Regions from separate parts of the Plantactinospora sp. BC1 genome, predicted to be linked through region 2. Evidence: predicted binding sites of a transcription regulator. Region 2 holds the regulator's gene; the other holds the start of a gene.

Region 1 (14,970 bases), 300 kb from region 2:
GATCACGTCGACGTTGGTGTCCTTCTTGAGCCGGCCGACCATGTCGAGCACGGCCCGCTGGTGCCCGTGCGCGGTGTCCACGATCAGCACGTCGACCCCGGCCTCGACCAGCGCGCGGGCCCGCTTGTAGGCGTCCTCGCCGACCCCGACGGCGGCGGCCACCCGGAGCCGGCCGGCGTCGTCCTTGGTGGCGAGCGGGTACTGCTCGCTCTTGGCGAAGTCCTTGACGGTGATCAGGCCGCGCAGCCGCCCGTCCGGGTCGACGATCGGCAGCTTCTCGACCTTGTGCCGGCGCAGCAGGTCGAGCGCCTCCTCCTTGGTCACCCCGACCTCGGCGGTGACCAGCGGCATCGGGGTCATGATCTGGCGTACCGGGGTGCCGCCGTCGGTGACGAACCGCATGTCGCGGTTGGTCACGATGCCGACCAGAGTGCCCTGGGCGTCGGTCACCGGCACCCCGGAGATCCGGTAGCGGCCGCAGAGCGCGTCGACGTCCCGCAGGGTGTCGTCCGGCCCGCAGGTGACCGGGTTGGTGACCATGCCGGCCTCGGAGCGCTTCACCAAGTCGACCTGGAGCGCCTGGTCCTCGATCGAGAGGTTGCGGTGCAGTACCCCGATGCCGCCGTTGCGGGCCATCGCGATCGCCATCCGCGCCTCGGTCACCGTGTCCATCGGGCTGGAGACCAGCGGGATGGCGATCTCGACGTTGCGGCTGAGCCGGGTGATGGTGTTCACCCGGCTCGGAATGATCTCGGACTCGCCGGGTTGCAGCAGTACGTCGTCGAAGGTCAACCCGAGCGGCACCACCCGGGCCGAACCGGCCGGCAGTTCGGGCAGGTGCCCGGCGAGCTGGTCGGCGTCGGTGGCCAGCGGAAGGTCGTTGGTGGGTCGGTTCTCCACGATGTGTCCCCTGCTGCTGTGGTTGACGATGCTTGTTGACGGTGCTCTGGTCGGTTGACGGTGCTCCGGTTGACGGTCGACGACGGTCACCGCCGACCCGGCCGCGATCTCGCCGACGCGGGTCGGTCGGCGCTGAGCTGGTCGGACAGGCTGCCCGCGCGGGGCGGCGCCAGGGTTCGCCCCGGGGTACGGCGCGATGGTTCATCGTACCCATCCGGCGGGGTGGGCGTCGCGGGCGCGGGTACAGCGGCGGTACAGGCCACAACGGGTGACCACGCCGGGCGGTGTTGGGACTACGGTGGAGGGGTGCACGAGGAGCCGATCGACCCGTTCAACGGTGACCCCGCCGATCCCTCCGCCGGCCTTGACGACCCGGGCGAGGAGACCGAACTCGACCCGCTCAGCGAGGTCGAGCGCCAGGACGTGCTGGAGGACCTCGCCGACCTGGAGATCTACCAGGCGCTGCTGGGTCCGGTCGGGGTACGCGGCCTCGTGATCGAGTGCGAGGACTGCCGGGAGCCGCACTACTTCGACTGGGACCTGCTCCGGGGCAACCTGCGGCACCTGCTGACCTCCGGCCGGCCCCGGGTGCACGAGCCGGCCTACGATCCCGACCCCGATCATTACGTCACCTGGGAATACGCCCGTGGCTACGCGGACGGGGTGCACGACACCCTGAGCGAGACCGCCGACGAGAACGAGGGCGAGGCCGAGACCGAGACCCCGCGCTGAGCGGGGACGGCCCACCGGGTGGGGGTCAGGCCACCAGGCCGGCCCGGAACCCGGCCGCCACCGCGTGCGCCCGGTCCCGGGCTCCGAGCTTGCGGAACAGGCGCCGGGCGTGGGTCTTCACGGTGTCCTCGGAGACGAAGAGTTCCCGGCCGATCTCCGCGTTGCTCTTCCCGTCCGCCATCCCGACCAGCACCTGCATCTCGCGCTCGGTCAGCACCGGCCGGCGGGCCGGAGCGGCCCGGCCGGCTCCGCCCGGGCCGTCGGCGCCGCGCGACTCCTGGCCCGGAGCGCCTCCGCCGGGCCCGTCCGGGCCGGCCTTCTCCGCCGGGTACGACTGCCCCGGGGCGGTACCGGTCGAGGTGCCCTGGTCGGTCGGCGCGTTCGGGTCGTCGCCACGCTGGGCCGGTACCACCGCCGGCCCGGTCGGCTGTTCCCCGGTGGTCTCGCCGGCACCGGTACGCGATTCCGGGTCCTCGCGCCGACGCGGGGCCGACTCGTCCCCCGGTGAGCGGCCGCCCGGCGTCTCCCCGCCCGGACCGTCCCGGCCGGGTCCGGTGGGCGCCCGCACCACACTGCCCAGCCGCTGCCCGGCCGAGGGCTGGCCGCCCGGCTCACCGGGCTCGCCGCCGCGGCCGGCGCCGACGGGGCCGGCCTGACCGCCACCGGCCAGCGCGCCGCCGGGCAGGGCGGCACCGCCCCGACCGGGCCGGCCGCCGAGCAGCAGGATCGCCTTCGCGACCACGCTCACCAGGTCGTGGTCGCTGCCCTGGATCAACCCCCGGGCGCCGGCCGCGATGGTCGCCGCGGCGACTCCCGGGTCCTCGGCGCCGAGCAGCAGGATCGCCGCCCCGGGTGACCGGGCCAGGACCCGCCGGGTGAAGCCGACGCTGTCCGGGCGGGTGAGCGCGGTGTCCGCGAGCACCACGTCCGCCGGCCGCTCGGCGAGCCGGAGCATGGCTTCGGGGTCGGACACCGCGGTGCGGACAGCGGCGGCCAACCCGAGCCGGGCCGCCGCCGCCGCGACGTTCTGGGCCGCGAGCGGGGTCCGGACGCAGACAAGAACGGTGCGCACGGTGCTCTCCTCTCCGCAACGAGGAGACCACGCCGGTGAATGATCATGATGAGTTTCCACGGATGAACCACAAACTTTTTGGACGATTCGCCCCAGGGAGCGGATTCGGCGCCAGAAGTTCGCGATCAAGTACGTGTGAGCCGTCCACACCCGGGGTACCGGAACCCGTGGTCGGATCGGTGCGCCTGCGCGGCCCGCCGCCCGGATCTCGGCCGAGCAGGTCATCGCGGTGCCGCGCGGAAGGAGGGTGCTGATGTCGAACGTACGCAGGCTGCCTGGACCCATCGTCGATCTGTGGGAGTGGCAACGGCTTGGCGCGTGCCGGGGCCGGGACAGTGCCCAGTTCTTCCACCCGGAGGGTGAGCGAGGCTCGTCCCGCAACCGTCGCGAGGCCAGCGCCAAGGCGGTCTGCGTGACCTGCCCGGTTCGTGCCGAATGCGCCGCCCACGCGCTCGCCGTACGCGAGCCGTACGGGGTGTGGGGTGGCTTCAGCGAGTCCGAGCGGCTCCGCCTGCTCGCCGTCGGCTGGGAGGACCTCGCCGACCGTCGACAGAGCCGGGTGGACGTGGCCAGGCTGGAAGCCCGGCTCGGCCGGCCGTTCCGGTCGACGATGCCCGCCACCAACGCTCGGCCCGAGCCGGTACCGATCCAACGCTCCGCCTGACCCGACGACGGCCCGCGCCCGGCCCGCCCCCGGGCGCTCAGCCCACCGTCACGGTGACCGTGTGCCAGCCGGTGGCCCCGTCCGGCTCGACCGGGCGCGACTGCCCGGTCTGCACCGTCCCGGTCGCGTCGGTCGCGCGGACCCGCAGGGTGTGCTCGCCCGGGGTGGCGAGCCATCGCCAGGACCACTGCGCCCAGGTGTCGGTGGAGACCGATCCGGCCAGGGTCGCCGGCTGCCAGTCCCCGTCGTCGACGCGTACCTCCACCCGGCGGATCCCGACGTGCTGCGCCCAGGCCACCCCGGCGACGGTGACCGGGCCGGCCGGCACCGTCCGGCCCGCCCGTGGGGTGTCGATCCGCGACTGGGTCTTGACCGGCCCCCGCGCCGACCAGCCCCGGGGCACCCAGTAGGCGTCGAAGTCGGCGAAGCTGGTCAGCTCCAGCTCCACCACCCACTTGCAGGCCGAGACGTAGCCGTACAGGCCGGGCACCACCACCCGGGCCGGGAAGCCGTGCTCGATCGGCAGCGGTTCGCCGTTCATCCCGACCGCCAGCATCGCGTCCCGGCCGTCGGTGAGCAGCTCGGTCGGGCTGCCGCAGGTCCAGCCGTCGGAGGAGCGCGCCACCACCTGGTCGGCGCCGGGCAGCGGCCCGGCCTCGGCGAGCAGCGGGCCGAGCGGTACGCCGAGCCAGCGGGCGTTGCCGACCAGCTCCCCGCCGACCTCGTTGGAGACGCAGGCGAGGGTGATGTGCCGTTCGATCATCGGCCGGGCGAGCAGGTCGGCGAAGCGCAGCGTCACCGGGTTCCGCACCCGACCGTGGATCCGCAGCCGCCAACTCTCCGGGTCCACCCGGGGCACCACGAGTGCGGTGTCGATCCGGTAGAAGTCCCGGTTCGGCGTGACGTACGACGACAGCCCCGGAACCCCGAGTTCGGCGGCTGCCGGCACCGGCGCCGCCGGGCTGGCCGGGGCCGGCAACTCGACCGCCGCACGGGCGGCCGAGACACCCCGCCGGGTCGACAGCCAGCGCCCGCCGAAGCCACCCACCGCCGCCCCGCCGACCGCGAGCCCGACCCCGGTCAGGAACCGCCGCCGGGCGTACTCGTCCGGGTGGGCGGTGACCGCGACGGTCGGTGCGGCCAGGGACCGGCCGAGCGGTCCGGCGACGAAGAGCCGCAGTACGCCGGCCGCGAGTACGGCGCCGACCAGCGAGGGGAGCGCGGCGAGCGGGCCGGCCCCGGGCCGGGTCAGCGCCGCGAGTACCCCGACCGCGCCGAAGAGGGCGATCCCGGCGTACCCGAGGGGCCGTGACCGGACCGCGACCAGCCCGACCAGGACGGCGAACCCGGCCAGCAGCACGGCGGTGCCGACCAGGAGTGCGATCTTGTCGTAGACGTAGAAGACGTCGACGGCGAACCGCTTGAGCGGGGCGGGCGCCAGGTCCACCACCGCGCCGCCGACCGCGACCAGCGGGGCGGAGCGGGCGCCGGTGAACACCGCCACCACCTCGGCCGCGCCGACCGCGACCGCCGCGGCGGCCACCCCGGCCAGCGCACCGAACCGGCGCGGCAGGCCGCCGCGTCCCGCCGGGGTCGTCGCCATCGGCCCGTCACCGCCCAGATCCGGGAGCACCCTCATCGGACCAGTGTCCGTCGGCCGTGGCCCGGGCGGAAAGGCGCGCCGGGGTACGTGGGCCGGGGGCGGCGACAGCCCGGAAACGAAGATCCGCGTGAGCGGGGCCGGACGTGGAGAGTCCCACGCCGGCCCGCTCACGCGGATCCCGGTGTCGCGGTCGGGCGGTGCGGATCGGTGTGATCCGGACCGGACCGGTCAGAAGCCCGGACCGTGCTGGTGGCCGTGACCGTGACCGTGGCCGTGCCCACCGGCGGCGGCCGGCTCGGCCTTCTCCGGCTTCTCCACGACCAGGCTCTCGGTGGTCAGCAGCAGCCCGGCGATCGACGCCGCGTTGGTGACCGCGTTGCGGGTCACCTTCACCGGGTCGATGATGCCGGCCTTGGCCAGGTCCTTGTACTCGCCGGTGGCGGCGTCGAGGCCGTTGCCCCAGCCCTGCTCGGCGACCTTCTGCACCACCACGTAGCCGTCGTGGCCGGCGTTCTGGGCGATCCACCGCAGCGGCTCGACCAGTGCCTTGCGGACGATCGAGACGCCCACCTTCTCGTCACCGGTCAGGCCCAGGTCGCCGTCGAGCGCCGAGCGGATCTGCACCAGCGCGGCGCCGCCGCCCGGTACGGTCCCCTCCTCGACCGCGGCCTTGGTCGCGGCGATGGCGTCCTCGATGCGGTGCTTGCGCTCCTTCATCTCGACCTCGGTCGCCGCACCGGCCTTGATCACCGCGATGCCGCCGGAGAGCTTGGCCAGCCGCTCCTGGAGCTTCTCGCGGTCCCAGTCGGAGTCGGACGCCTCGATCTCCTTGCGGATCTGGGTGATCCGCTCGGAGACGTCGTTGTCCCGGCCCCGGCCGTCGATCACGGTGGTGTTGTCCTTGTCGACCACCACCCGGCGGGCGGTGCCGAGCACCTCCAGGCCGACCGAGTCGAGCTTGTAGCCCAGCTCGGGGGCGACCACCTCGCCGCCGGTCAGGATCGCCATGTCCTGGAGCATCGCCTTGCGCCGGTCACCGAAGCCGGGCGCCTTCACCGCGCAGACCTTGACGGTCTTGCGGATCGCGTTGACGACCAGGGTGGAGAGCGCCTGCCCCTCCACGTCCTCGGCGATGATCAGCAGCGGCTTCGCGGTCTGGAGGACCTTCTCCAGCAGCGGCAGCAGCTCCTCGATCGAGGAGATCTTCTGGGTCGTGATCAGGATGTACGGCTCGTCGAGCACCGCCTCCTGCGACTCGGTGTCGGTGACGAAGTTCGGCGAGATGAAGCCCTTGTCGAACTGGAGACCCTCGGTGACCTCCAGCTCGGTGGCGAGGGTCGAACCCTCCTCGACGGTGATGACGCCGTCCCGGCCGACCTTCTCCATCGCCTCGGCGATCAGGTCACCGATGGTGGCGTCCTGCGCCGAGATGGTCGCCACGTTCGCGACCGACTCCCGGCTGCCCACCTCGACGGCCTTCTCCAGCAGTGCCTCGGAGATCTTCTCGGCGGCCAGGTCGATGCCCCGCTTGAGCGCGGCCGGCCCGGCGCCGGCGGCCACGTTGCGCAGCCCCTCCCGGACCATGGCCTGGGCCAGCACGGTGGCGGTGGTGGTCCCGTCGCCGGCGACGTCGTTGGTCTTGGTCGCCACCTCCTTGACCAGCTGCGCGCCGAGGTTCTCGTACGGGTTGGTGAGCTCGATCTCCTTGGCGATGGTCACGCCGTCGTTGGTGATCGTCGGAGCACCGAACTTCTTGTCCAGGACGACGTTGCGCCCGCGCGGGCCGAGAGTGACCTTGACCGTGTCCGCGAGCGTGTTGACACCGTGCTCCAGCAGGTGCCGGGCGTCATCCGAGAAGCTCAGAATCTTCGCCATTGTGTAAACAGGGTCCCTTCACGAGCGCTGCCCCGGCCCGGCAGGGCCGGTCCGGGGCAGCGTCACTGGATCAGTCAGATCACTTCTCGATGACGGCGAGGACGTCGCGGGCGGAGAGCACCAGGTACTCCTCGCCGGCGTACTTGACCTCGGTGCCGCCGTACTTCGAGTAGATGACCGTGTCGCCGACCTTCACGTCAACCGGGATCCGGTTGCCGTCGTCGTCGAAACGGCCGGGGCCGACAGCGAGGACGGTGCCCTCCTGCGGCTTCTCCTTGGCGGTGTCGGGAATCACGATGCCCGACGCCGTGGTCGTCTCAGCCTCGTTCGCCTGGACCAGGATCCGGTCCTCGAGCGGCTTGATCGCAACCTTGGTCGCGGTAGTCACGGGCATACCCTCCTGGGGTACTGGTTTCTGTGCCGGCCGGCGAGCCGACCAGCGTCAATCTGCCACATGCCACCGGGCGGGTCCGTCGTCGCGGGTGCCGGTCCGCCTGGCGTTCAGCTCCCGGACAGCGGCCCGAAAGCTGGCACCCTCGGTTTGAGAGTGCTAACGGCAGGTTATGCCGACGGCTAGCACTCCGTCAAGGAGAGTGCCAACCCGACACGCCCGGGACCGCCCCCGGCCGGCACAATGCTCCGGTGGACGTCGAGCAGCTCGCCGCGCTGCGTACTCCGGACGGGTCAACCGCGCTGGCCACCGCCGCCGAGCTGGCCGGCGGCGACCCGCTGGGCGCGGCGGCCGCGCTGCGCTCGGCCGGGGTACCCCCGGGGCTGGCCGCCGCCGCGCTGACCCAGGCCGAGCTGCGGCGCCGGGCGACCGCCAAGTTCGGCCCGGCGGCGGCCCGGATGTTCTTCACCCGGGCCGGGCTGGAGCAGGCCACCCGGGCCGGGGTCGCGGCCCGCCGGGCCGCCCGGCTGCGCGCCGCCGGGGTGTCCACCCTGGTCGACCTCGGCTGCGGTCTCGGCGCCGACGCGCTCGCCGCCGCCCGGGCCGGCATCCGGGTGTACGGCGTGGAGGCGGACCCGGTCACCGCGGCGATGGCCGCCGCGAACGCCGAGGCGGCCGGGGTGGCGGACCGGTTCACCGTCACGCTCGGCGACGCGACCCGGTTCGACCTGACCGCCGTCGACGACCCGGCAGACGCGGTCTTCTGCGACCCGGCCCGGCGCCGGGCCGGCACCGGCCGGCGGATCTTCGACCCGGCCGCCTACTCCCCGCCCTGGGACTTCCTGCTCGGCCTCGCCGACCGGGTGCCCCGGACGGTCTTCAAGGTGGCGCCCGGGATCGACCACCGGCTGCTGCCGGCCGGCGCCGAGGGCGAGTGGGTCAGCGTCGACGGCGACCTGGTCGAGGCGACCGTCTGGTCCGGCCCGCTCGCCGCCAAGCCCCGCCGGGCCACCCTGCTGGCCGGGACGGCGGTGCGGGAACTGACCGGGGACGGGACCCGCCGGGCCCCGGTCGGCCCGGTCCGGCGCTTCCTCTACGACCCGGACCCGGCGGTGGTCCGGGCGCACCTGGTGGCCGAGTTCGCCGGTACGGTCGACGGCACCCTCGCCGACCCCGAGATCGCGTACGTCTACGCCGACACCGCCCGGCCCACCCCGTACGCCCGGTGCCTGGAGGTGCTCGAGTCGCTGCCCTTCTCACTGAAGCGGCTGCGTACCCGGCTGCGCGACCTCGACGTCGGGCGGGTGGAGATCCTGAAGCGGGGCTCGGCGCTGGAGCCGGAGCGGCTCCGCCGCGACCTGCGGCTGACCGGCTCGCTGCCGGTCAGCCTGGTGCTGACCCGGGTCGCCGACGCACCCACCGTGCTGCTCTGCCGTCCGGTGCCGGCCCCGGAACCGGCGGCGTCGACCGGGTAGGGTGCGGACCGTGGCGGGCAGGGGCACACCGGCGACCGCGCTGCTGACGCGGCAGCGGATCCCGCACACGCTGCACCCGTACGACGTCGCGCCGGAGACGCCGAACTACGGCGCCGAGGTGGCGGCGGCGCTCGGCGTACCCCCGGAGCGGGTCTTCAAGTCGCTGGTCGCCAGCGTCGACGGGGTGCTGACCGTGGCGGTGGTACCGGTCACCGGGGAACTCGACCTGAAGACGCTGGCGACGGCGGTCGGTGGCAAGCGGGCGACGCTGGCCGACCGGACGCTGGCCGAGCGGACCACCGGCTACGTCCGGGGCGGGATCAGTCCGCTGGGTCAGCGCAAGGCGCTGCGTACCGTGGTCGACGCCTCCGCCGAGCGCTTCCCCACCATCTACGTCTCGGCGGGCCGCCGGGGGCTGCAACTCGAACTCGCCCCGGCCGACCTGATCCGGCTCACCTCGGCCACCACCGCGCCGGTCGCCGCACCCTGATCCCGGTCCTCGGTCGCCCGGTCCACGCCCTCGGCCGGCGGTCCGGGCGGTCCGTCCGGGCCGCCGCAGGAACGATCATTTCCGGCGTATCGCCACCGGCCGATCCCGGGATGTCGCTCACGTTGCCGAATTGTTATCGCCAACAACAAACTCGTGGCCTCGGTGACCTTGCCCCGAGGAGTCTTCGCGCAATACGTTGCCGGACACAACAAAAGTGAGGCGGGCGATCGCCACGGCCCACCGACGCCCCGCCGGAGCGCGACCCGGCGGAGCCGCTATCCAGGCAGCCCAACGGGGGGAGGCCACGGGCCGCACGACGACCGTCCAGGCGTACCACCGCTGGAACCCGAGACACCACACCCACCCCGAAAGGACCCGTGCAATGCGCAGAGGGATCCTCACCATCGCCGCCGTGGGCCTGCTGACCACGGGCGGCCTCGCCGCCTGCGGCGACGATTCCGGCGACGGCAGCGGTAACACCCCCGAGCCGAAGATCGGCGTCATCCTTCCGGACAGCGCCTCCTCGGTCCGCTGGGAGACCGCGGACCGCAAATACCTGGAGGCGGCGTTCGACGCGGCCGGCGTCAAGCACACCATCCAGAACGCCCAGGGCGACAAGGCGCAGTTCCAGACCCTCGCCGACCAGATGCTGACCGAGGGCGTCACCGTCCTGATGATCGTCAACCTGGACTCCGGCACCGGCAAGGCGGTGCTGGACAAGGCCAAGAGCCAGGGCGTACCCACCATCGACTACGACCGGCTGACCCTCGGCGGCTCGGCCGAGTACTACGTCAGCTTCGACAACGAGGCCGTCGGCAAGCTCCAGGGCGAGGGTCTGGTCAAGTGCCTGACCGACAAGGGCGTCAAGAACCCGGTAATCGCCGAACTGAACGGCTCGGAGACCGACAACAACGCCACGCTCTTCAAGAACGGCTACGACGGCGTACTGAAGGCCAAGTACGACTCCAAGGAGTACGTCAAGGGCCCCGACCAGTGGGTACCCGCCTGGGACAACGCCCAGGCCGGCACGATCTTCGAGCAGATGATGACCCAGCAGAACGGCAAGATCGACGGCGTACTGGCCGCGAACGACGGGCTGGGCAACGCGGTCATCTCCGTGCTGAAGCGGAACAAGCTCAACGGCAAGGTTCCGGTGACCGGCCAGGACGCCACCGTGCAGGGCCTGCAGAACATCCTCGTCGGTGACCAGTGCATGACCGTCTACAAGGCGGTCAAGCAGGAGGCCGACGCGGCCGCCGAGCTGGCGATCGCGCTGGCCAAGGGCGAGAAGAAGGCCGCACCCACCACCGTCCGGGACCCGGAGGGCAACCGGGACGTGCCGGCCGTGCTGCTGGAGCCGAAGGCCATCTACAAGGAGAACGTCAAGGACGTCGTCGCCGACGGCTACGTCACCAAGGAAGAGCTCTGCAAGGACGCCTTCGCCGCCGCCTGCACCGAGGCCGGCGTGAGCTGACCGTACGACGGCAGCGGGCTCGACCGCCCCGCCGAGACGCCGCCCGGTACGGAACCATCCGTACCGGGCGGCGTCCTCGCCGCCCCAGAGAACTGGACCGGACCCGTGATCGGACACCCCGCGATCGGCACCCGCCACCGGACACCCGTGTAAAGGAGACCAACCCGTGTCCGCGACACCCCTGCTGGAGCTGCGCGGGATCGACAAGAGTTTCGGTCCCGTCCAGGTCCTCCGCGACGTCGACCTGTCGGTCAACCCCGGCGAGGTGACCGCGCTCGTCGGTGACAACGGCGCCGGCAAGTCCACCCTCGTCAAGTGCGTAGCCGGGATCCACTCGGCCGACGGCGGCGAGATCCTCTTCGAGGGCCGACCGGTGCAGATCCACAACCCCCGGGACGCCGCCACCCTCGGCATCGAGGTCGTCTACCAGGACCTCGCGCTCTGCGACAACCTCGACATCGTGCAGAACATGTTCCTCGGCCGGGAGAAGCGCAGCGGCCTCGTCCTCGACGAGCCCACCATGGAGCAGATGGCCGCCGAGACCCTGGCCGGGCTCTCCGTGCGGACCGTGAAGTCGCTGCGGCAGCACGTCTCCAGCCTCTCCGGCGGGCAACGGCAGACCGTGGCGATCGCCAAGGCCGTGCTCTGGAACAGCCGGGTCGTCATCCTCGACGAACCGACCGCCGCACTGGGCGTGGCGCAGACCGCCCAGGTGCTCGAACTGGTCCGCCGGCTGGCCGACAACGGCCTCGCCGTCGTGCTCATCTCGCACAACATGAACGACGTCTTCGCCGTCTCCGACCAGATCGCCATGCTCTACCTCGGGCAGATGGTCGCGCAGCTGCGGACCAGCGACGTCACGCACGCCCAGGTGGTCGAGCTGATCACCGCCGGCCGCAGCGGCGGCCTCGGGCTGACCGGCGAGAACGGCAACGGCAAGCACGACACCCCACCCAGCACCGAGACGACGAGCGCAGGAGTCGACAGATGAGCGCCGCCCCTCCCACCATCGTGGTGCCGCCGGTCGAGGTGCCGGCCGCGCCGGTGCCCACGGTCGGCAGCCACTTCCGGGACTACCTGGCCCGGGTACGCGGCGGCGACATGGGCGCGCTGCCGGCCGTACTCGGTGTGATCGTGCTCTGCGTCGTCTTCGCCGCGCTGCGCCCGAACTTCATGACCGAGGGGAACTTCGCCAACCTCTTCACCCAGGGCGCGGCGGTGACGCTGATCGCGATGGGGCTGGTCTTCGTCCTGCTGCTCGGCGAGATCGACCTCTCCGCCGGCTTCGCCAGCGGGGTCTGCGCGGCGGTGCTGGCCCAGCTCGTCACCCTCCAGGGCTATCCCTGGTACGTCGCGGTCGCCGCCGCGCTCGTCACCGGCGTGGTGATCGGGCTGGTGATCGGCTTCCTGGTGGCCAAGGTCGGCATCCCGTCCTTCGTGGTCACCCTCGCGGCGTTCCTCGCCTTCCAGGGGATCGTGCTGCTGCTGATCAAGGGCGGCACCAACGTCTCCGTCCGGGACGAGGTGCTGGTGGCGATCGCCAACCGGAACATGCCGCCGTGGCTCGGCTGGGCGCTGACCCTGCTCGGCGTGGCCGGCTACGCCGCCGTGCAGCTGATCCGGCACCGCAAGCGCAGCGCGCTCGGGCTGGTCACCGAGCCGCTCGCCGTGGTGCTGATCCGGATCGGGGCGCTGGCGGTGATCGCCGGTACCGCCGTCTACCTGCTGAACCTGGAACGCAGCCGCAACGTGCTCGTCTCGCTCAAGGGCGTACCGATCGTGGTGCCGATCATCGTCGTCCTGCTGGTCGTGCTCACCTTCGTACTGCAACGCACCGCGTACGGCCGGCATGTCTACGCGGTCGGCGGCAACCGCGAGGCGGCCCGGCGGGCCGGCATCAACGTGGACCGGATCCGGATCTCCGTCTTCGTGATCTGCTCCTCGATGGCGGCGATCGGCGGCATCGTGGCGGCCAGCCGGGCCACCTCGGTCGACGCCAACACCGGGGGCAGTAAGGTCCTGCTCTACGCGGTCGGCGCGGCGGTGATCGGCGGCACCAGCCTCTTCGGTGGCAAGGGCCGGATCGTGGACGCGGTGCTCGGCGGCGCGGTGATCGCGGTCATCGACAACGGGATGGGGCTGCTCGGCCGCAGTTCCGGATTCACCTTCGTGGTGACCGGACTGGTGCTGCTGCTCGCGGCCAGTGTGGACGCCCTCTCCCGACGCCGGGCCGCAGCGACCGGTAACCGATAAGGGGCACGATGCGCGCGGGGCCGAGCCAGGAGGAGATTCGCCGGCAGAATCTCGGCGCGCTGCTGCGGTACGTGCACATCCACGGAGCGACCTCCCGGGCGGAGCTGACCACCTCGCTCGGGCTGAACCGGAGCACCATCGGCGCCCTCACCGCCGAACTGGCCGCCGCCGGGCTGGTGAGCGAACGGGCACCCCGGGAGACCGGGCGGGCCGGACGGCCGTCGCTGGTCGTCCGGCCCGAGTCGGGGCGGGTCTTCGCGTACGCGTACAGCGTCGAGGTGGACCGGTTGCGGGCCGCCCGGATCGGGCTCGGCGGGGTCGTACTCGACCGCCGGCAGGCCGAGCGGCCGCCGGGGCTGCCGGCGGTGGAGAGCCTGCCGCTGCTGGCCGGCTTCGTGAAGGAGATGCACCAGGCGGTACCGGACGGCTCGGTCTACGTCGGCAGCGGCGTGGCGGTCTGCGGCCGGTTGCGCCGCCCGGACGGCGCGGTGCACATCCGGCCGGAGAGCGCCGCCTGGGCCGGCGGCGGCGAGCTGGACAAGCGACTGGCCGAGGCGCTCGGTGAACTGCTGCCGCAGGAGCGCCCGGTGCTGGTCAGCAACGCCGCCGACGCCAGCGCGGTCGCCGAGCACGCCCGGGGTGCGGCCAGCGGCTACGACGACGTCATCTACCTGCACCGGGACGTCGGCATCGACGCCGGGATCATCGTCGGCGGGCGGCGGCTGACCGGGCAGGGCGGTTACGCCGGCGAGGTCGGGCACATGGTGGTCAACCCCGGCGGAAGTCCGTGCGGCTGCGGCTCGTACGGCTGCTGGGAGACCGAGATCGGCGAGTACGCCCTGCTGTTGGCGGCCGGCCGGGGCGAGGCCGTGGGCCGGGAGGCCGCCCTGCGGGTGGTCGACGCGGCCGCCCGGGGTGACGCGAACGCCCAGGCGGCGGTCCGGCAGGTCGGCGACTGGCTCGGGTTCGGGGTGGCGAATCTGATCAACATCTTCAACCCGGGTGTGGTCATCTTCGGCGGCACCCTCCGGGACGTCTACCTCGCGGCGGCGGCCCGGGTGCGTAGCCGGCTCAACTCGCTGGCCCTGCCCACCCCGCGCGAGCAGGTGCGCCTGCGTACCCCGCAACTGGGCGAGGACGGCGCGCTGGTCGGTGCCGCGGAACTGGCCTTCGAGCACCTGCTCGCCGACCCGCTCGACGCGGGCTGACCGGGCACCGGGGCGTACGCTGTCCGGCGTGGACGGGCAACTGCGCGCCTCCGACTCGGATCGGCAACGGGTGGTCGCCGACCTGCAACGGCACACCGAACAGGGCAGATTGAGCCTGGAGGAGTTCTCCGAGCGGGTCGGTGCGGTCTACACCGCCCGTACCCTCGGGGAGCTGGCCACCGTCACCCGGGACCTGCCGGCGGCGCCGGAGGTCGCCGAGCCGGTCGGCGGCGGCACCGGAAGCCGGCGGGAGCTGCTGATCGTCTTCGCCGTCGCCGTCGCCACCCTGCTGCTGCTGGTGACCTTCATGGAGATCACCCGCTGAGCGCTTCGTCCGGTCCCGCCCCGGGCGTCACGTTCCGCCCCGCCGGACCGGCCGCCGAAGGCGTTCTTTCCCACATGCGGTTGCCCGGACCGATCGGGCACCCTTGGATGGCCCTGGTGGTTCGGGTTGTCAAGAACCTGGTTCGGTCATCGGAAAGGCTGGCATGAGCACGTTCGAGATCTGTGTCGACAGCGTCGAGGGGACGCTGGCGGCGGAGCGGGCCGGCGCCGACCGGGTGGAACTCTGCGCGGGACTGTTCGAGGGCGGGCTGACCCCCAGCATCGGCACCATCGAGCTGGCCCTGCGGCACGTCGAGCGGATCCGGGTGCACGTGCTGGTACGGCCCCGGGGCGGGGACTTCATCTACTCCCCGTACGAGGTCGACGCGATGGTCCGCGACGTGCAGGCGGCGGTGACGGTCGGCGCGCACGGCATCGTGATCGGTGCGCTGACCCCGGAGGGCGACCTCGACCTGCCGACCATGCGGCGGCTGCTCGATGCCTCCGAC
Region 2 (14,970 bases):
GCTCGGCGCGCTCGCCGACGACGCGCGGATCCAGGGCGGCGGCAGTGCGCTGGTCGTGCCGCCGCACGCCATCTCCCCGCTCGCCGGGCTGACCGCCGCGCTGCCCGAGGCCGACCTCGACCACGCGGTCGGCGCCGACCCCCGGCTCCGGCTGCCGGCGGCCGGCGGGGTGGCCTGGACGCCGATCACCGCGACGCTGCGCGACGCCGACGGCCGGGAGCGCTACCGGACGGAGCTGGACCGGGCGACGGTGCGCTGGATGGGTGAGCTGCCCGACGGGCTGCCGCCGGAGGAGCTGGCCAGCATCGAACTCACCGCCGTGCACACGCCGCTGCGCAGCGGCACCGCCCGGCTCGCCGTCGAGGGCTTCGGGGTCCTCACCCTCACCGTGGACGGCACGGAACTCTTCGACGGCCCGCTCTACGAGCCGTCGGAGGAGCCCGGCACCGTCTTCCGGGCCACCGTGGAGCGCCGGTTCGAGATCGCCGTACGGGCCGGTGAGCCGGTCGAGGTACGGCTCACCCGCCGGATGGTCGACGGCGAGCACCCGGGCTTCGTCTCCGTCACCCTCGGACACGCCGAGCCCGCGGTCGCCCCGGACGACGCCCTGCTCGACGAGGCGGTCCGGATCGCCGCCGACGCCGACGTGGCGGTGGTGGTGGTCGGCACCACCGAGGAGGTCGAGTCGGAGGGGTTCGACCGGAGCACGCTCACGCTGCCCGGCCGGCAGGACGAGCTGGTCCGGCGGGTCGCGGCGGCCAATCCCCGGACGGTGGTGGTGGTCAACGCCGGCTCCCCGGTGCTGATGCCCTGGGCCGACGAGGTGGCGGCGATCCTGCTCACCTGGTTTCCCGGGCAGGAGGCCGGGGCGGCGCTCGCCGACGTGCTGCTCGGCCGGGCGGAACCGGGCGGACGGCTCCCCACCACCTGGCCACGCCGCCCGGAGGACTGCCCGGCGCTTTCCACCACCCCGGTCGACGGGGTGCTCGACTACACCGACGGGATCTTCGTCGGCTACCGGGGCTGGCGGGCCGCACCGCTCTTCCCGTTCGGGCACGGCCTCGGCTACACCGACTGGGCGTACGAGTCGCTGACCGTCGAGGAGGGGGCGGAGGGGCCGGTCGCGGTGGTCACCGTCCGCAACGCCGGTCGCCGTCCCGGCCGCGAGGTGGTGCAGGTGTACGTCGGCCCGGAGGCCGCCGAGCCGGACCGCCCGGTCCGCTGGCTGGCCGGCTTCGCCGCTGCCGAGGCGGCTCCCGGAGCGGCGGCGACGGTCCGGGTGCCCCTGCCGGCCCGGACCTTCCAGGTCTGGGAGCGGGACGGTTGGCAGACCCGCCCCGGCCGTTACCGGGTCGAGGCGGCGCACAGCATCGCCGACGTTCGCCAGTCCACCACCCTCGACCGCTGACCCACCCCTTCCCGCAAGATTCTTGTAGATCTGTGGTTCGGAGCTGACCACAGATCTACAAGAATCTTGAACTGCGGGTCACCACCGGCCGAGCCGGGTCGACAGTACGGCGAGGGCGGCTACGCCGGCGGTCGAGGTACGCAGCACCTCCGGGCCGAGCCGGACCGGTACGGCACCCGCCGAGGTGAGCGTCGCCAGCTCGGCCGGCGACACGCCTCCCTCGGGACCGACCACCAGCACGATGTCGCCGGAGGGCGGCAGGTCGGCGGTGCCGAGCCGCGCCCGCGCCTCCTCGTGCAGCACGAAACCGGCCGCCGCCTCGGCGACCCGCCGGGCCACCGCCCGGGTCGACTCGTCCGGCGCCTGCGCCGAGCCGGCGACCGTCGGCAGCCAGGCGCGGCGGGCCTGCTTGGCCGCCTCACGGGCGGTCGCCGCCCAGCGGTCCCGGGCCCGGGCGCCCCGGTCGCCGCGCCACTGCGCCACCGAACGCTCCGCCGCCCAGGGCACGATCTCGTCCACCCCGACCTCGGTCATCGCCTGCACGGCCAGCTCGGCCCGGTCGCCCTTGGCGATGCCCTGCACCACCACCAGCCTCGGGTCGGGCGGGTCGACGTACCGCCGGGAGGTGACCGCGGCGGTCAGGGTGCCCCGTCCGACGGCGGTGACCACGGCGGTCAGGGTGCCGCCGCGTCCGTCGGCGAGCAGCAGCTCCTCGCCGGTACGCAGCCGCTGCACGGTCGCCGCGTGATGCCCCTCCGGACCGTCCAGCGTGACGGAGTCGTCCGGCGGCAACGACTCGACCAGGAACAGCGGCGCGCTCACGGCGAGCAGGTTAGCGGGTCGTCCGGCCGGCACGGCTCGCCGGCCGGACGACGCGCCAATCAGGCGTGACCGTCAGGCGTGGCCGTCAGGCGTGGCCGTCAGGCGTGGCCGTTGAAGGCGTCGCGCATCCGGGAGAAGAAGCCGCCCTGCTTGGTCAGCTCGGCGACCTCCTCGCCCCGGGTCTTGGCGAACTCGCGCAGCATCCGCTCCTGCTCGGCGTCGAGCTTGGTCGGGGTACGCACGTCGAGGTGCACGTAGAGGTCGCCCCGGCCGGTACCGCGCAGGTGTGGCACTCCCCGGGCGCGCAGCCGCAGCGTCGAGCCCGGCTGGGTGCCCGGCTTGACGTCGACCGGCTCCTCGCTGTCCAGCGTCTTGATGGTCAGCCGGGTACCGAGTGCGGCGGCGGTCATCGGCACGGTGACCCGGCAGTGCAGGTCGTCGCCCTTGCGGGAGTAGACGTCGTGCGGCCGCTCGTGGATCTCGACGTAGAGGTCGCCGGCCGTACCGCCGCCGGGGCCGACCTCGCCCTGCTGGGCCAGCCGGATCCGCATGCCGTCCTCGACGCCGGCCGGGATCTTGACGGTCAGCGAGCGACGGGTACGCACCCGGCCGTCCCCGGCGCAGGTCGGGCAGGGGTGCGGGATGACCGTGCCGTACCCCTGGCAGACGGTGCACGGCCGGGACGAGACTACCTGGCCGAGGAAGGTGCGCTGGACCGACTGCACCTCGCCCCGCCCGCCGCACGCCTCGCAGGTCGCCAGGTGGGTGCCGGGCGCCGTGCCGGCCCCCGTGCAGGTGGTGCAGAGCACGGCGGTGTCCACCGCGATCGGCGCCTCGACCCCGAAGGCCGTCTCGTGCAGGTCGAGCTCGAGCCGCAGGATGGCGTCGGCACCCGGCCGGGTACGGGGGCGCGGCCCCCGGGAACCACCCGCCGCACCGAAGAAGGCGTCCATGATGTCCTGGAAGCCGACGAACGGCCCACCGGCACCGCCCGGGCCGGCACCGGGGCCGCCACCGGGAGCCAGCGGGTCGCCACCGAGGTCGACGATCTGCCGCTTCTGGTCGTCCGAGAGGACTTCGTACGCGGCGTTGATGTCCTTGAACTTCTCGTGTGCCTCCGGATCCGGATTAACGTCCGGGTGGTACTGCCGCGCCAACTTGCGGTAGGCGCGCTTGATGTCGTCGTCGGAGGCGTCCCGGCTGACGCCGAGAATCCCGTAGTAGTCCTTGGCCACTGCGTTCCGTGTCCTCATGTCTGTCTCGCGTTACCGTCCGCCGGTCGTCAGGGGTGAGCTTGGTGGTCAGTTCTGCGCCAGCACGTCGCCGACGTAGCGTGCCACGGCCCGCACCGTGGCGATGGTGCCCGGGTAGTCCATCCGAGTGGGCCCCAACACGCCGAGTCCGCCGACGATGGTCGTACCCGGACCGTATCCGGTGCTGACCACCGAGGTGGCCCGCAGATTGTCGATCTCGTTCTCGTCGCCGATGCGCACCTGGAGGGTGTTCGGCTCCACCTCGCCGATCAGCTTGAGCAGAACGACCTCCTCCTCGAGTGCCTCGAGAATCGGTCGCAGTGAACCCTGGAAGTCGAGCAGTCCGCCCCGGGTCAGGTTGGCGGTGCCGGCCATCACGATCCGCTCCTCGTGCCGCTCGACCAGGGTCTCCAGCAGCACCGTGGCGAGCGTGGTCATCGCCGGGCGGAGCCCCGGAGGCACCTCCTCGACCAGCGCCTGGACCAGCGGCGGGGTGTCGGCCAGCTTCTTGCCGACGAGCCGCTCGTTGACCAGCCGGCGCAGGTCCGTCACGTCGTCGGCGCTGATCGGGATGGGCAGCTCGACCAGCCGCTGCTCCACCCGACCGGTGTCGGCGATCATGACCAGCATCAGCCGGGTGGTGGAGATCGGCACCAGTTCCAGGTGCCGGACGGCGGAGCGGGCCAGGCTCGGGTACTGCACCACGGCCACCTGCCGGGTGAGCTGGGCGAGCAGCCGGACCGTACGGTGCACCACGTCGTCGAGGTCCACCGCGCCGACCATGAAACGCTCGATCGCCCGGCGCTCGGCCGGGGTGAGCGGCTTGACCCGGGAGAGCCGGTCCACGAAGAGCCGGTAACCACGGTCGGTGGGCACCCGGCCGGCGCTGGTGTGCGGCTGCCGGATGTAGCCCTCCTCCTCCAGCACGGCCATGTCGTTGCGGACGGTGGCCGGGGAGACCCCGAGTTGGTGCCGCTCGACCAGGGCCTTGCTGCCGACCGGCTCCTGGGTGGCGACGTAGTCCTCCACGATCGCGCGCAGCACGTCGAGCTTGCGGTCGTCGAGACCCATCCTCACCTCCCTGCGACGTCCCGGCCCCGGCTGGGCGAAACGACCGGGGCGACCACGACGGTCGGGCCAGGTCCGCCCTGGCACTCGACTGTAGCGAGTGCCAGTCTACGACCAAGGCGTACCCGGCGCGATGATCGTTTGGAGGGGATATCCGAACCTGGACAACAGGCTTGCCAGCACACCCTACCCCGGTGGACCTAGCAGGTACGGTCGGCCATTGTCCAGATTCGATTCGGGGGGCGGCTGGCGCTGGTTGATCGGGAGTCCTACCGTGACCTCCATGACTGAACCGCCTCGCCCTCCCGGAGAATACGGCGGTCCGCCCCAGGACCCGACCACCCCGATGAATCCGGGCCAATACCCGACACCAGGCGAGGGGTACCCCCCGCCCGCCGCACCGCAGTACGGTGCGCCCGGCACGCCCCCGCCGACCTCGGGCGGCGGGACGTACCCGACCTCGGGCGCGGGGACGTACCCGACCTCCGGTGGCGGGACGTACCCGACGTCAGGTGGCGGGACCTATCCGACCTCCGGTGGCGGTTATCCCCCGCCCGGCGGCGGTTACCCGCCGGCCGGCGGTTACCCACCTCCCGGTGGCGGCTACCCGCCCCCCGGCGGTCAGCCCCCGGGTGGGTACCCGGGCGCCGGCTACCCGCCGCCGGGTGGCTACCCGCCGCCGGGCAACCCGTACGGCGCCCCGGCACCGTCCGGCTACGCCAACAGCGACGAGAAGACCTGGGCCCTGATCGCGCACTTCGGCGGCATCGTGGTCGGCTTCATCGCCTCGCTGGTCGCGCTGCTCGCCAAGGGCAACGAGTCGCCGACCGTACGCGCGCACGCGGTCGAGGCGCTCAACTTCCAGATCACCTGGGGCATCATCTCGATCGTCTCGCTGATCGTCGGGACCTGCACCATCGTGCTGTTCTTCCTGCCGTTGATCGCCTGGGTGATCGTGCTGATCTTCTCGGTCATCGCCGGCATGAAGGCCAACGAGGGCGTGCTGTACCGGTACCCGATGACCATCCGCATGATCAAGTAACGTCCGAACCGTCTCCGCGACGGCCCGCGCCGGCTCCGGCGCGGGCCGTCGCGCCGTCCGGGGTCGAAACGGGTCGGATCAGGGCAGCAGGTCCCGGACCACCGCGTCGGCCAGCAGCCGGCCGCGCAGGGTGAGCACGGCCCGCCCCGCGTCGTACGCCGCCCCGTCCAGCAGACCGGTCCGGCAGGCTCCGGCCGCAGCCGCCCGACCGGCGTCGTCGAGGACCGACAGCGGCAGCCCGGCGGCGAGCCGGAGCCCGAGCAGCACCTCCTCCGTCCGCCGCTCCTCGGCCGAGAGCACCTCCCGGGCCTGCCCCGGGGAGTGCCCCGCCGCCAGCCGGGCCGCGTAACTCGACGGGTGCTTGACGTTCCACCAGCGGACCCCGCCGACGTGGCTGTGCGCGCCGGGGCCGAGGCCCCACCAGTCGCCGCCGGTCCAGTAGAGCAGGTTGTGCCGGCAGGCCGCGGCCGGCGTACGGGCCCAGTTGGAGACCTCGTACCAGGAGAAACCCGCCGCCGAGAGCGCCGCCTCGGCGGCCAGGTAGCGGTCCGCCGCCACGTCGTCGTCCGGGTACGCCAGCTCGCCGCGCCGCATCCGGGCGGCCAGCCGGGTGCCATCCTCGACGATCAGGGCGTACGCGCTGACGTGGTCGACCCCGGCGGCCAGCACCGCCCGAAGCGACGCCGCGAAGTCCTCGGCCCGCTCCCCCGGCGTTCCGTAGATCAGGTCCAGGTTGACGTGGTCGAAGCCGACCTCCCGGGCCTCCTGCGCGGCCTCGGTGGCCCGGCCGGCGGTGTGCCGGCGGTCGAGGATCGCCAGCACCGGCTGGGCGGCCGACTGCATGCCCAGGGAGATCCGGGTGTAGCCCGCCGCCCGGAGCGCCTTGAGCGACTCCCGGGTCACCGACTCCGGGTTCGCCTCCGTGCTGACCTCGGCGTCGGCGGCAAGTCCCCAGGTCCGGTCGATGCCGTCCAGGATCCGGGCCAGGTCGTCCGGGGGCAGCAGGGTGGGGGTACCGCCGCCGACGAAGACCGTGTCGACCCGGGTCGGCGGCCGGTCGGCCAGCACCCGGTCGGCCAGGCGCAGTTCGGCGAGTACCTGGTCGGCGTAGCCGTCCCGGCCCGCCGAACCGCCGAGTTCGGTCGCGGTGTACGTGTTGAAGTCGCAGTAGCCGCAGCGGCTGGCGCAGAACGGCACGTGGACGTAGACGCCGAAGCCGCGGTCACCCACCGTGGCCAGGGCGGCGGCGGGCAGCGCCCCGTCGACGGGTACGGGCTCGCCCGCTGGGAGCACTCCAGGCATGGGACTAGTGTGCCGGCATGACCTCAGCCCCTGATCCGCTCGTCCGGGTGTCTACCACGCACGGAGTGACAACTCTCACCCTGGACAGCCCGCGCAACCGCAACGCGCTCTCCAGCGCCCTGCTCGGTCAACTGCTCGACGCGCTGGGCGCGGCGGCGGCCGACGACGACGTCCGGGTGGTGGTGCTCTCGCACACCGGGCCGGTCTTCAGCTCGGGTGCGGACCTGAAGGAGACGGCGGCGGCGTACCGCGAGGGCACGGTGCCGGTGGCGATGCTGGGTGACGTGCTCGCGGCGATCTGGGAGTGCCCGAAACCGGTGGTGGCCCGGATCGGCGGGCCGGCCCGGGCCGGTGGGCTCGGCCTGATCGCGGCGGCCGACGTGGCGATCTGCGCCCAGGAGGCCACCTTCGCGTTCACCGAGGTACGGCTCGGGGTGATCCCGGCGGTGATCTCGGCGACCGTGCTGCCCCGGTTGCAGCCACGGGCCGCCGCCGAGCTGTATCTGACCGGGGACACCTTCGACGGCCGTCGGGCGGCCGAGATCGGGTTGGTCACCACGGTCACCTCGGCCGAGGCGCTGGACGAGACGGTCGCCTCGTACTGCCTGGCGCTGGTCCGGGGTGCCCCCGGCGCGCTGGCCGGGGCGAAGGAGCTGCTCCGGCGCGGCTCGACGGAGAGCTTCCGGGCCGAGCTGGCGCGGCTGCGCGACCTCTCGGTGCGGTACTTCCACTCCGAGGAGGGGCGCGAGGGTGTTGCGGCGTTCGGGGAGAAACGGCCCGCCCGGTGGGTACCCGGTAGCTGACTCGGGCCCGGCCGGCCGCTGACCCGACCGTGACCCGGTCCGGATTTTGGGCGGTCGAAGTAGGCTGTGTCCGACTATCGGGCAGGGGGTGGCGGTGCGGACTCGGGCCGTGGTGGCAGCGGGCGTGGCGCTCGCGGCGGTTGCCGGATTCGGCGTCTACCTGGGTGCCCGGGAGTTCGGGCACAAGCTGCCGCTACCCAGCGCCGCCCCCGGCTGCGTGGTCGAGGCGGACGGCCGGGTCACGTTGAACGCCGAGCAGATGGCGAACGCGGCCACCATCGCCGCGGTGGGCATCCGGCGCAAGATGCCGGAGCGGGCCGTGGTGGTGGCCCTGGCGACCGCGTTCCAGGAGTCCCGGCTGCGCAACCTGGCCGGCGGTGACCGGGACTCGGTCGGGCTGTTCCAGCAGCGGCCGAGTCAGGGCTGGGGCACGCCGGAGCAGATCCGGGATCCGCGCTACGCCGCGACCAGGTTCTACAACGCGCTGAAGAGGGTCCGGGGCTGGGAGCAGATGGAGGTCACGGTCGCGGCCCAGCGGGTGCAGCGGTCGGCCTTCCCCAACGCGTACCAGCAGTGGGCGGACGAGTCCGAGGTGCTGACCCGGGCCCTGCTGGGCAACGCCACCGGCGCGGTGGCCTGCACGGTGGGCCGGGAGCCGGCGATGCGCGGGAACGCGGCGGCGGTGGCGTTGGCCGCCGGGCTGAAGCTCGACTGGGGCCGGCTGGAGACCTCGGTGCCGCCCGAGTTGACCGGTCTGGCCGTACCGACGACGGATCCGCAGGTGGGCTGGCGTTACGCGCACTGGCTGGTGTCGCACGCCGACGACCACGGGGTGAAGACGGTGCGCTTCGGCGACCTCCAGTGGACGGCGGACGGCGGCACCTGGGCGCCGGTCAAGGGCGTACCGCCGACACCGCACCAGGTGGTCGCCGAGGTCTTCACCGACTGAGCCGCCTCACCGACTGAGCCGCCTCACCGACTGATCCACCTTCGCGGACTGATCCGCCGGCGATTCTGTTGCTTCCCGGAACGATCACTAACTGGCAGTGATTGCACAAACGGTCAGATCGCCACAGGCTCCCTCATTTTTCGACCGTTTCGTTGCGGTGTGTCAAAGGCTCGCTGCCCTGCGTACCCCCGGATGGCCGCCGCCGATCCGGCGGCCGAGCGCCGGGCTGCGGGTCTTGCGGAGGGAGTTACGATCGGCAGCCTGTGCTCAGAAAGAGTTTCACCCTATGGGGAGGGGACGCGGTGTTCGACTACGGCGGCCGCACTGGCTACGAGCCGATCAGTGACACGGATCGCAAGGAGTTCCACGAGCAGGGCTTCCTGTTGCTCCGCAACGTCCTGACCGAGGACCACCGCGCGGCCCTGGAGGCGGCGGTCGACCGGGTCTACGCCGAGGAGAAGGCGAAGGGCAACACCACCAAGGACGGCACCCTGCACCTGCTCGGCTTCCTGGAGCGGGACGAGCTCTTCGGCGAGCTGCTCACCCACCCGATCTCGTTCCCCTACATGTGGGGCCTCGCGGGCTGGAACATCTACACCCACCACAACCACCTGGACGTCACCCCGCCGGCCCTGGAGCCGGAGAAGCCGTACTGGGGCTGGCACCAGGACGGTTACCGGCAGAACTCGGACCCGGAGACGATGGATCCGAACCTGCCCCGGCCGATGTTCTCGCTCAAGGTCGCGTACGTGCTCTCCGACCTCTCGGAGAAGGGCCGGGGTGCCACCAAGGTCATCCCGGGCAGCCACCTGTGGAACTCGCTGCCGCGTCCGGCCGACCTGACGGTGCAGAACCCGGACCCGGAGGGGACCGTGGAGATCACGGCCAACCCCGGCGACGCCTTCATCTTCGACCGGCGGCAGTGGCACTCCCGGTCCACCAACCTCTCCAACATCACCCGGAAGATGCTCTTCGTGGGCTACACCTACCGGTGGATCCGCCCGTTGGACGAGCTGCACCCGGACAAGAACGGGCAGTGGTACCAGAACCGGACCCCGGTGCAGCGCCAGCTGCTCGGCGAGGGTACGCACACCGCCAACTACTGGGGCATCAACTGGAACGGGTACGTCGACGACGAGATCCCGCTGCGCAAGGAGCTGAAGGAGCGCGGTCTGCTCGACCGCAGCATCCCCTGGCTGCGCTGAGCTTCCGGGCCGAGGGTGGTGGCTGTGCCGGTTCCGTCGGGACCGGCGCAGTCACCACCGCTTTGTTTCCGGAGATCGGGCCGAACCCCGACCGGTCAGCCGGCCGGTGATTTCCGGCCGCCGGTTCCGAACCCTTTGCGCCGAATGAAACCGACGCATAACCCTGGGTAATTCACCCGTCGCATTGGCAGTTCTACCGATGCCGTAGGAAGTGGTTCGGGACGGGCCTGCCGCCTCGGCCGGGATGCGGTCGCCGATTCGGGTGGACGGCGACGACCGGTCGGCGCCTATTCTCCCCGCGGAACGCGGACGCCAACGCGACGGAATTGCCGAACCATTCATGTTCGACCGAGCCGACCGGCACCGTTCGGGTCGCGCTAGGCCAGCCGACCGGACATCCGGTAGACGTCGACGAGAAGGGCCCACAGCTCGTTATTCAATGGCTGGCCCTCCTCGTTGGTCAGCCGGTGCGCCGGACACTTCATGGTCGGGCTGGTCACCTCGACCCCGTGCGGCGGAACGCTGCCGAACCGGATCCTCTGCTGCCCCTCGGGGCCGACGGCACGGAACTTGTCCGGCCCGATCCGGAAGGCGCCCCGGACGATGTCCGCGACGGTGAACCTCGGATGCTGGATCTCGGTCGGGTCGCCGGTCAACTGCCGCATCCGGGCCATCTCCTGCTGGTCGTGCAGGACGGAGAGGCTGGCCAGCATGGAGGTGCTGCCCCGCAGGGTGCGCTCCAGCGTCTCTCCGGACAGGCCCAGGGTGTCCCGCCCGTAGCTCAGGGCCGACTCCAGGCAGATCAACGCCTCCAGCAGGGCGAGGCTGATGTTGCGCTTGAACTTGTGTCGCAGCGAGGCGGCCAGCTCCTCGGCACCGGCACCCGGACTCGGCACCAGCTGGTCCTCCCAGACGACCGCCTCCCGGTGTGCGGCCACGACCGCGACGGCGCGCTCCAGTACCGGTGTCGGGTGTGCGAACATGCCGTCGACCAGGTCCCGGAAAAGCTGGTCGAGCCTTTGCAGATTCTCGACGAGATCCCGGCCCGGCCCGTCCTGCCGCAATTCCCTCAGCCCACTGGAAACCCGCAGCGCGGAGAACCACTCTTCGACCAGGGGGGTGTACGCCTCAAGGTACAACGCGACCTTGGGATGCTGATCCGAAAGCTGTAGAGGCGACACCCTGACGCTTCCCGGGAGAGAGTCCGTGGACACTTACAGAGCGTAACATGGGGAGATCATTTGAGCAAATGCGAATGGACGTTCACAACTATAGGTGATGCCGGCTAGTCGATCACGACAGTCGATCGTACGGCCGTGGTGAATTTAGCGGTTCCCGGCAATCGGCGCCAGACCGATCCGGCCGATCTGCCGCTCCCGCCGGCAGCGGGCTCGACGGCTCCGGCCGGCAGCGGGTTCGACGGCTCCCGGCTACAAGCGGGCTCGACGGCTCCCCGGCGGCAAGCGGGCTCGACGGTTCCGGCGGCAAGCGGGGCGAGAACGCCAGCAGGGGCGCCGGCCGAGAGTCGGCCGACGCCCCTTGCTACCGGGGAGCGGGGTGCTCAGTACCGGCTGACTCGGCGCCGACGACCGACTCCGGCCACCAGGGCCACACCGATGGCGGCGAGCGCGACCTGGATCAGCAGCTCCATCCAGTCGATGCCGGCCGTCTCGGTCGCGATACCGGCGGCCCGGGCGATGACCGTACCGAGCAGCGCGGCGCCGACACCGATCAGCATGGTCAGCCAGATTGGGATGTCCTGGCGGCCTGGTACGACCAGACGACCGAGGGCGCCGATAACGAGACCGACGATGAGCGCGGTGATGATACCCCAGACGGTGAGTTCCACGGCCGTCCTCCTTCGGATGCGTCACACGTTGTTGTGGTGACTGGTAGATTCCCGAAGGCCGAAAATCTCAAACCGCCCTAGGCACCCAAGCGTCGCGCCGCCTCCCGAACCGCCACGTCCATCGTGCCGAAGGCCAGCGGTGGCGGATCCACCAGGGAAAACCAGCTCAGCTCGGCAGACTCGGCCGGGTCGAGCACGACCCGCGGGTCGTCCAGGGTGGCCAGAAAAAAGTTGTCGAGGACCGGCAAAATCTCGTCCTGGAACTCGTAGCTGCCGACGTACATGCCGAGATGGTCACCAAGGGTGATCGACACCCCGAGTTCCTCCCGGGCCTCCCGGACCGCCGCCTCGGCCGGGTGCTCCCAGCCGTCGCAGAACCCACCCGGCGTCTCCCAGCGGCCGATCATCGGTTCCGCCGCCCGCCGCAGGGCCAGGAAGCGCGGCTCCGCGACCGCCGGAGCGGCCGACCCGGACGACGGACGGTCCAGGATGACGAGGCCGACGGTCGGACGGGCGTTGACGAAGAGCTGGTAGCCGCACCGGGTACAGGTGGTCGGTGCGGGGCCGGGCAGGGCCGCCGCGCACCGGGGACAGAAGGAGGCGCCGGGGCCGTACCCCCGGGGAATCACTTCTTGCCGCCACCCTTGCCGTCGCCGGAGTCGCTGGTGGAGAGGGCGGCGATGAAGGCCTCCTGCGGCACCTCGACCCGGCCCACCATCTTCATCCGCTTCTTCCCCTCCTTCTGCTTCTCCAGCAGCTTGCGCTTCCGGCTGATGTCACCGCCGTAGCACTTGGCCAGCACGTCCTTGCGGATGGCCCGGATGGTCTCCCGGGCGATCACCCGGTTGCCGATCGCCGCCTGGATCGGCACCTCGAACTGCTGCCGGGGGATCAGCTTCTGCAACTTCGCCGCGATGTTGACGCCGTAGTTGTAGGCCTTGTCCTTGTGCACGATCGCGCTGAACGCGTCCACCGGCTCGCCGTTGAGCAGGATGTCGACCTTGACCAGGTCGGAGCGCTGCTCGTCGGTGGGCTCGTAGTCCAGCGAGGCGTAGCCCTTGGTACGGCTCTTGAGCTGGTCGAAGAAGTCGAAGATGATCTCGGCGAGCGGCAGCGTGTAGCGCAGCTCGACCCGGTCGGCGGAGAGGTAGTCCATCCCCTGCAACGAGCCGCGCCGCCCCTGGCAGAGCTCCATCACCGCGCCGACGTAGTCGTTGGGGGTCAGCACGGTGGCCCGGACCACCGGCTCGTACACCTCGGCGACCTTGCCGGTCGGGTACTCGCTGGGGTTGGTCACCGTGACCTCTTTGCCGTCCTCCAGGCCCACCCGGTAGACCACGTTGGGGGCCGTCGAGATCAGGTCGAGGTTGAACTCCCGTTCCAGCCGCTCGCCGATGATCTCCAGATGCAGCAGGCCGAGGAAGCCGCAGCGGAAGCCGAAGCCGAGCGCGGCGGAGGTCTCCGGCTCGTAGCTGAGCGCCGCGTCGTTGAGCTTCAGCTTGTCGAGCGCGTCCCGCAGCGCCGGATAGTCGGAGCCGTCGATCGGGTAGAGCCCCGAGTAGACCATCGGCTTCGGGTCCTTGTAGCCGCCGAGCGCCTCGCTCGCCGGCCGGGCGTTGATGGTGACGGTGTCACCGACCCGGGACTGCCGGACGTCCTTCACGCCGGTGATCAGGTAGCCCACCTCGCCGACGCCGAGCGCACCCGCCTTCTGCATCTCCGGGGAGATCACGCCGAGTTCCAGCAGCTCGTGCACGGCACCGGTGGACATCATCTTGATCTTGTCGCGCGCCTCGATCCGGCCGTCGATCACCCGGACGTACGTCACCACACCCCGGTACACGTCGTAGACGGAGTCGAAGATCATGGCCCGGGCCGGCGCCTTCGCGTCGCCGACCGGCGGCTTGAACTGCCGGACGATCTCGTCCAGCAGGTAGGGCACGCCCTCGCCGGTCTTGCCGGAGACCCGGATGCAGTCGCTCGGATCCCCGCCGATCAGGTGCGCCAACTCCTCGGCGTACTTGTCCGGCTGGGCGGCCGGCAGATCGATCTTGTTGAGTACCGGGATGATGTGCAGGTCGTTCTCGAGCGCCAGATAGAGGTTGGCCAGGGTCTGCGCCTCGATCCCCTGGGCGGCGTCGACCAGCAGGATCGCCCCCTCGCAGGCGGCGAGCGACCGGGACACCTCGTAGGTGAAGTCCACGTGCCCAGGCGTGTCGATCATGTTCAGCACGGCCTCTTCGCCCTGCTGGTCGCCCTCCCGCACGGTCCACGGCATGCGGACCGCCTGGCTCTTGATCGTGATGCCGCGCTCCCGCTCGATGTCCATCCGGTCGAGATACTGGGCACGCATCTGCCGGGGGTCGACCACGCCGGTGAGCTGCAACATCCGGTCGGCCAGCGTCGACTTGCCGTGGTCGATGTGGGCGATGATGCAGAAGTTCCTGATGCGGCCGGGGTCGGTGGCACCAGGGGAGTTCGCGCCGGAGTCGGGCGTCGGTGGCACGGCGGTCCGTTCTGCTTGGCTGACGACGATGGGCCTTCTATGTTCCCATGCCGCCGGACGGTGCCCGGCCGAGGCCGCCGGATCACCGCCGCGAGTTCCGTCACCATCACCGGGATTCCGCTCCCAGGGGGCTTCCGGGGCGCCGCCGTAACACGGCCGGCGGCGGCCGATCCGCCCGGCGGCGGGGGGGGCACCCCGGCCGGCGACAGCGGGCACCCGAGCCCGGCGGCGGCGGGCGCCCCGGCCGGCGACAGCGGACATCCGAGCCCGGCGGCGGGGGCGCCCCGGTCGGCGACAGCGGGCCGAAATCCCGGCCGATCGGCCGGGCCGGGGCAGACTTGACGACATGGCCGCCATCTCGGTACCGCCCCGACCGTATGACGCGACCGCCGTACGCCCTGGCTGGGCCGATCTCCCCGCCGACCTGCGGGCCGCGATCACCGCCCGGCTGGGCGCCCGGGTCGGCTGGGCCGGCACCGCCGGTGGCGGCTTCACCCGGGGATTCGCCGGAGTCTTGCAGACCGTCGCCGGGGACCGGGTCTTCGTCAAGGCGGCGTCCCTGGTCGACCAGCGACACCTCAGCGACTGGTACGCCCGGGAGGCGGCGATCACCGCCGTACTGCCGGCCGGGCTCGCCGTCGCCCGCCCCCGCTGGACGCTGACCGCCGCCGGGTACCACGTGATCTGCCTGGACGCCATCGACGGCCGGATGCCGGGGCTGCCCTGGGCGCCGGCCGAGCTGGCGGCGACCCTCGACGCGTAC

What was found. Region 2 encodes HrcA, which represses chaperone genes, less so after heat shock. Its sites were predicted from a motif close to GGTTNGCACNCTCNNNNNGAGNGTGCNAACC; they were not measured.
Region 1: the regulator HrcA is predicted to act here: its motif matches at 7,372-7,402, upstream of groES (co-chaperone GroES).

What each region holds. Positions count from the first base shown of each region.
Region 1 is NZ_CP028158.1:7,507,418-7,522,387, reverse strand. Features, by position in the region: gene guaB (IMP dehydrogenase) at 1-900, opposite strand, end outside; gene C6361_RS33035 (DUF5319 domain-containing protein) at 1,207-1,632, shown strand; gene C6361_RS39360 (response regulator transcription factor) at 1,658-1,849, opposite strand; partial or broken gene C6361_RS38565 (helix-turn-helix transcriptional regulator) at 1,843-2,704, opposite strand; gene C6361_RS33020 (WhiB family transcriptional regulator) at 2,958-3,368, shown strand; gene C6361_RS33015 (molybdopterin-dependent oxidoreductase) at 3,406-4,971, opposite strand; gene groL (chaperonin GroEL) at 5,200-6,846, opposite strand; gene groES (co-chaperone GroES) at 6,926-7,240, opposite strand; gene C6361_RS33000 (methyltransferase domain-containing protein) at 7,489-8,712, shown strand; gene ybaK (Cys-tRNA(Pro) deacylase) at 8,723-9,202, shown strand; gene C6361_RS32990 (sugar ABC transporter substrate-binding protein) at 9,585-10,676, shown strand; gene C6361_RS32985 (ATP-binding cassette domain-containing protein) at 10,843-11,667, shown strand; gene C6361_RS32980 (sugar ABC transporter permease) at 11,664-12,929, shown strand; gene C6361_RS32975 (ROK family transcriptional regulator) at 12,938-14,137, shown strand; gene C6361_RS32970 (DUF1707 domain-containing protein) at 14,166-14,462, shown strand; gene C6361_RS32965 (copper homeostasis protein CutC) at 14,626-14,970, shown strand, end outside.
Region 2 is NZ_CP028158.1:7,207,581-7,222,550, forward strand. Features, by position in the region: gene C6361_RS31645 (glycoside hydrolase family 3 C-terminal domain-containing protein) at 1-1,408, shown strand, start outside; gene C6361_RS31650 (16S rRNA (uracil(1498)-N(3))-methyltransferase) at 1,487-2,230, opposite strand; gene dnaJ (molecular chaperone DnaJ) at 2,329-3,465, opposite strand; gene hrcA (heat-inducible transcriptional repressor HrcA) at 3,532-4,554, opposite strand; gene C6361_RS31665 (DUF4870 domain-containing protein) at 4,835-5,593, shown strand; gene hemW (radical SAM family heme chaperone HemW) at 5,672-6,895, opposite strand; gene C6361_RS31675 (enoyl-CoA hydratase-related protein) at 6,913-7,698, shown strand; gene C6361_RS31680 (hypothetical protein) at 7,787-8,647, shown strand; gene C6361_RS31685 (phytanoyl-CoA dioxygenase family protein) at 8,950-9,852, shown strand; gene C6361_RS31690 (hypothetical protein) at 10,230-10,991, opposite strand; gene C6361_RS31695 (GlsB/YeaQ/YmgE family stress response membrane protein) at 11,414-11,701, opposite strand; gene C6361_RS31700 (NUDIX domain-containing protein) at 11,779-12,330, opposite strand; gene lepA (translation elongation factor 4) at 12,327-14,207, opposite strand; gene C6361_RS31710 (phosphotransferase) at 14,554-14,970, shown strand, end outside.